Regions from separate parts of the Virgibacillus xinjiangensis genome, predicted to be linked through region 2. Evidence: riboswitches for the same ligand, from Rfam matches in the RefSeq annotation. Region 2 holds a riboswitch; the other holds the start of a gene.
The links. A riboswitch is a leader RNA that binds a small molecule or an ion and turns the genes downstream of it on or off. The one in region 2 is predicted to bind cobalamin.

Region 1 (3,145 bases), on a different contig from region 2:
CCTAGCATGGAATTGAAACAAATCAAATATTTTATAGAAGTTGCCAAGCGGGAGCATGTGACCGAGGCTGCAAATGCTCTGCATATTGCACAGTCCGCCGTAAGCAGGCAGATTTTCAACTTGGAGGCGGAGTTGGGAGTGTCCTTGTTCATAAGAGAAGGTAGGACCGTGAAGCTCACCCCGATCGGCAGAGTGTTCAAAGACCATATGGAACAGGCTCTCCATACAATCGAGGATGCAGCCCAGGTAATAGAGGAGTATACAGACCCGGAGCGAGGGACGGTCCATGTCGGCTTTCCAAGCAGTTTATCCGCTTATATGCTGCCAACCGCTGTATCAGGTTTCCGCAATCAGTACCCGGATGTCAAATTCCAATTGAAGCAGGGTTCTTATCACGAACTGAAAAAAGCAGTACTGAACGGTGAAATCAATATGGCATTACTAGGACCTGTCCCGATGAATGAGAAGAGGCTCAAGGGAGCTATCCTTTTTACGGAAAATATGGTAGCTCTCCTGCCATCCAGCCACCCGTTAGCAGGAGAAAAATCCCTCAAGTTGAGCGATCTTCGCAATGATCAGTTCATCTTGTTTCCTGATGGCTACATCCTGCGTACGTTGCTTCTGAATGCCTGTAAGCAGCTGGGATTCGATCCGGAGGTCTCTTTTGAGGGCGAGGATATTGATGCCATTAAAGGTTTGGTCTCTGCTGGGCTGGGTGTTACACTTGTACCGGAAATAACCTTGGTAGACAGTATCCCGAGAGCCACTGTGAAGATTCCGGTGACAGAACCGAATGTAGCCAGAACGGTTGGAATGATCGTACCGACCGATCGTCATCTTCTTCCTACTGAACAAGTATTCTACGATTTTCTGAAGGATTTCTTTACTCGTCTGGAAAGATTTCAAAATTAATGAACGTATTCAGTTGCAACTAGTTTAAGCTTATGCTAACCTTGGGTACGATATATTGTGATTAGTTTTAAAATTAAATACTATATGTAGTGAATTGAGTTATGGTGGCATTTGATGCCTTAAAAGGGAATCCAGTTGGAATCTGGAACTGCCCCCGCAACTGTATGTGTAGACGAAAGGGATGCACCACGAGTCGATATGCTGAACAGGCGATCGTCTTGGAAGGACCCTGGAGGATGATGCACAAGTCAGGAGACCTGCCGTATTCTCATGTTTCAATTCTCCGGGGTGAGGGAATGTGAAGCGGCAGTCATATGGTGGATTACTGTCGTTTTATGCCGTTCATCCCGGAGGATGGACGGCTTTTTTCGTGTTCGGGCTTAGGGGGCATTGAAGGTCCGGAACCGTAATCTAATAAAGGAGGAAGTTGGACATGATGGCAGAAGCACCGGTAATGCCGGGAGAAATCTCCACTCTGATCGACGAGGAAGCTGAAGGTTTATCATTGGATATAGACAAGTGGAAAGATAGAGCGATCGAGGCAGCAAAACTTGATGGTTCTATGGAAAAAGTAGTTGATACCCTGATTAAACAAGCATTGGAGAACATAGACGAGGCTAATCCGGACTGGACCTTTCTTGCGGCCCGACTCTATTTGAGAAATTTGTACCGAGAGGCGGGGCAGAATCGTGGCTATGATCCTTCCATAAAATATGGTGGTTTTTATGAATTGCTGGAGAAACTGACTCGTTTGGGAATCTATTCGCCAGACCTCCTTGATAGATACAGCAGTGAGGAGATTGAGGAGCTGGCAATGGTAATAGATCCTCAGAGAGATCTGCTGTTCAATTACCTGGGGATCTATACCTTGGCGACACGTTATTTAGCTGTAGACCATGAGAGGAAGGTATTTGAGCTTCCACAGGAACGGTGGATGGTCATTGCCATGCATCTGATGCGGGAGGAAAAGGGAGAAAACAGAGTAGATCTTGTCCAAGAGGCTTACTGGGCGCTAAGCAATTTATACATGACTGTAGCTACCCCGACACTGAACAATGCAGGGAAAACCCATGGCCAGCTGTCCAGTTGTTTCATAGACACAGTGGATGATAGTCTGCAATCTATCTATGACAGCAACACGGATATCGCCAAACTTTCCAAGAATGGTGGGGGGATCGGCGTCTATATGGGCAAAGTCCGCAGCCGCGGAAGCACCATCAAAGGTTTCAAGGGGATGTCGAGCGGTGTGGTCCCATGGATCAAACAGCTCAATAACACAGCGGTAAGTGTCGACCAACTGGGAACCAGGAAAGGGGCCATTGCGGTCTATCTGGATATATGGCATCAGGATATCGAGTCTTTTCTCGACCTGAAGTTGAACAACGGGGATGACCGAATGCGTGCGCATGATATATTTACCGGCGTCTGCCTGCCTGATTTATTCATGGAGCAGGTAGATAAAAGAGGTGACTGGTACTTATTTGATCCGCATGAAGTCCGTCAGGTGATGGGCTACTCATTGGAAGATTTTTATGATGAAACCAGGGGGGCTGGGCAATGGAGGCTCAAATACGAGGAATGCGTAGAGTCTGAGGAGTTGTCTAAACGGAAGGTACCTGCCATTGACCTTATGAAACGGATCATGAAATCCCAACTGGAATCGGGGACTCCCTTCATATTCTACCGTGATGAAGTGAACAGAAAGAACAACAATTCGCATGAGGGAATGATCTACTGCTCCAACCTATGTACGGAAATCACCCAAAACCAATCCCCAACGGAATTTGTCGAAGAGTGGCTGGAAGAAGGAAGCTTATTGAAAAAGTATCGGCCCGGTGACTATGTTGTCTGTAACCTGAGTTCTATCAATCTAGGAAGGGCAGTACCGGACCAGGTGCTGGAAAGACTCATCCGCATTCAGGTCCGTATGTTGGATAACGTCATTGACGTCAACACGTTGCCGATTCCTCAGGCAGAGCAGACCAATAAGAAATACCGGGCTGTCGGTTTAGGCACCTTTGGTTGGCATCATCTGTTGGCAAAGCAGAATATAGACTGGGAGTCGGAAGAGGCTGTCCGTTATGCTGATGAGCTGTATGAACAGATTGCATACTTGGCAATCAGACAAAGCCAAGAATTAGGCAAAGAAAAAGGGAGTTATCCTCTGTTCACTGGCAGTAAATGGGAGACGGGGCGTTACTTTGAGGAACGAGGATATACAGGAGAGAAATGG
Region 2 (3,145 bases):
AGACTGGTATTTTGAAAATGGGATTAACCTGGAGGAAGGAAATGGAAGGCTGCCGGATGAACTGCATGAAATCCTTCAGGAAGTAATTCAAGGAGAGAGAGAGAAACTTTATGAAATGAGCCTGCAGGGTAGAAACTGGGTTATGTTGATGACCCCCTTGTACGATCAGGCGGATGTCCGGGGTGCCGTCGCAGTCATCAGGGATATGACAGATGAAAGACGTTCCGACAAATTACGGAAAGATTTCATTGCCAATGTATCCCATGAACTCCGCACCCCTATTTCCCTATTGCAGGGATACAGTGAAGCGATTGTCGATGGGGTTGCCGAAACAAAAGATGAGAAAAATGAACTGGCACAGATTATACACGAAGAATCTTTGCGGATGGGCAGGCTTGTTAATGAATTGCTTGATTTAGCAAGGATGGAGTCAGGGCATATTGAATTGAATAAAACCCAGGTGAACATAGAGGACTATACCGAACGTATCATCAAAAAATTCAACGGTCTGGCAGAAGAGAATCATATTGATTTGCGATTGGAAAAAAATCTCCGTCATTCTCATATCATGTTTGACCCTGACCGTATTGAACAGGTATTTACGAACCTCATTGACAATGCTATTCGTCATACACGGGAGAATGGCTTCGTCAAAGTTTATGTGGAATGCGGGGAAGATGCTCTCTATGCAGAAGTGGAAGACAATGGAAGCGGCATACCTGAACAAGATCTTCCTTTTGTTTTCGAACGCTTTTATAAAGCAGACAAGTCAAGGACAAGGAATAAAGAGAAGAAAGGGACCGGGCTTGGCCTGGCAATTGCCAAGAATATTGTGGAGGCGCACAATGGGACAATTAAAGTCCAAAGTATCGAAAGCCAGGGAACTACATTCAGTTTCACTCTTCCTCTGGCATAATCATCTTTCCAGTTCCTAAAAAGTGTGGTATGATTCTATCAGTAATTGAATTGAATACATGGAAGGAATTCCGGTGCTTGACGCTTAATAGGGAATCCAGTGGGAAGCTGGAACTGTCCTCGCAACTGTAATTGACAGATGAAATAAGCATGAACCACTGTATGGGGTGCCATATGGGAAGGGGCTTAGAGTAAGAAACTGTCATAAGTCAGTAGACCTGCCGAATTCTGATGTTTCAATGCTTCGGGGATATGAGCGTTTGAGACAACCGGATACCAATATATCATTTGTGTATGATTATGTTCGATTGTCGAAAAAGCCATCTCTTGCAAAGGAGATGGCTTTTTCTCTCTTTAAACCAGTTTCCTACTGTTTAAAACATCGCTCCTATTCTTAAATTACAGTGAAATACAATAGAGGAGGTATGGAGTAAAATGAAAGAAAAATCATGGTGGCTTTGGCTAGGTTCCCTATTAATGGTGATTGGGCTGCTTTCAGGATGTGCAGATGAAGACACGGGGCAAACTGACTCAACTGCAGATACCGAACAAGGAGAAGCACAGCAGTCAGAAGAAAATGAAGAAAAGGTGCTCATTACACTTTCAGAGAATGAAGGGGAAGAAGTCTTTACAGAGGAAGAGGTAACGATAGAAGAAAACGCCATTCTTCTCGATGTAATGAAAGAGAACTTTGAAATCGAAGAGGAAAATGGTTTTATTTCATCGATTAATGGTATTGGCCCGCAGGAAGGCGAAGAAAGGTCCTGGATGTACTACGTAAACGGGGAAATGGCTATGGTTGGAGCGCAGGAATATGAATTGTCACCAGGAGACGAGGTCACTTTTGATTTACAAGCGTGGGAATGATGTAAGTGAACACCTATAGGTTGACACTGCTTGCATTGCTCGCTGCCATGGCAGTTGTCGGAAGAGCTGCTTTTGCCTTTCTTCCAAATGTACAGCCGGTAACATCCATTATCATTATATGCGGCATTTTCCTCGGTCCTCTTTCTGCTGTACTGCTGTCTCTAATAACAGTGTTTTTATCCAATATGTTGTTGGGGATGGGGATATGGACCGTTTGGCAGATCGTATCCTGGGCTTTGATCGGATTGCTCAGCGGTTGGATTGGGAAACTGCATAGAAGGATGCCTGTGGCAGTTCTCGTAGGGTTTGCTATATTCTGTGGCTATTTATACGGATTCGTTGTCTCGCTGACAACCTACCAAATTACCGGCAAATTCTTGCCATATTATATTGCTGGTCTTCCATTTGATACATTCCACGCCCTGGGTAATGGTATTTTCATACTTATTTTTTATCCTTTGACAGCTGTTTTTTTCAAGAAATTCAAAAAGAACCACTTGTCCGTTTAGCTTTGGCTTGATGGATTTTGATTGAGGTTGTTGCGTTAAGCGGCAGCCTCTTGTTTTGCTGTCGTTTTGACTTTTTATATCAGGCATTTTATCATTAAGTCAGTTACTAGAATAAGAGAATGCATTTGAATAATACACTTGGATGTGCGTCCTTCCGGGTTTCACAATACGCAGCAATTCAGCAGGGAAAATCTCTTGTGCATTACTGGAAAGGAGGGCAGCAGATGATTTTAGAAGGCCTCATATTACATAGTATCAGTCAAATCAGAGAAGAGAGGACCATTTCGTCCATTTATCATTTGCTTAGTGGAAAAAAGTCTATTCAGACAGTACAAGATGCACATATTTATTCTCTAGAACCCTTGTTTGGGGTCTATAAGCGTCTGGATAAACGTTTCTTTTATGAGGTGTTGGAATATCTGCTGTCTCTCCGTTACATCCAGGTGTCCAGTAAGCGAGAATCTGCTTATTTGTTGACAAAAGAAGGGGAAAGTTGGCTGCATAACTCCAGATCAAGTCTAGGTCTTGAAAAGCTGAATGGTTTAAAATACCATGAAACCGGACAAGTGTTCTTGGAGCGCCTTACCCTCTTCATTCAAACATTGACCAATACCAGAAATGGCCACTTTTCTTTTATACCGGTGGTTGATAAGCCATCTATAGAAGCATGGGTGAAAAGTTTCTATCAAAGAACCCGGAACAGAGAAATAGAAATGCTGGAGGAGATGTATAAAGAGCTGTACCAACTGCTCCATCGACTTACCGATGAAGAGGCAGGAATTTTTACGGATCGGTTAAGCGGCTATAAAAGGTATGGCATGAGTCTTGACCAACTAGCGAATAAATATAGCCTT

Region 1: linked by a shared signal. The riboswitch ahead of ACFOGI_RS13165 (ribonucleoside-diphosphate reductase subunit alpha) and the one ahead of ACFOGI_RS01655 (DUF4430 domain-containing protein) in region 2 are both predicted to bind cobalamin.

Annotation. Positions count from the first base shown of each region.
Region 1 is NZ_JBHRSA010000046.1:238,564-241,708, forward strand. It holds gene ACFOGI_RS13160 (LysR family transcriptional regulator) at 7-912, shown strand; cobalamin riboswitch at 998-1,191, shown strand; gene ACFOGI_RS13165 (ribonucleoside-diphosphate reductase subunit alpha) at 1,346-3,145, shown strand, end outside.
Region 2 is NZ_JBHRSA010000004.1:130,418-133,562, reverse strand. It holds gene ACFOGI_RS01660 (ATP-binding protein) at 1-916, shown strand, start outside; cobalamin riboswitch at 971-1,155, shown strand; gene ACFOGI_RS01655 (DUF4430 domain-containing protein) at 1,351-1,782, shown strand; gene ACFOGI_RS01650 (ECF transporter S component) at 1,788-2,291, shown strand; gene ACFOGI_RS01645 (helix-turn-helix domain-containing protein) at 2,516-3,145, shown strand, end outside.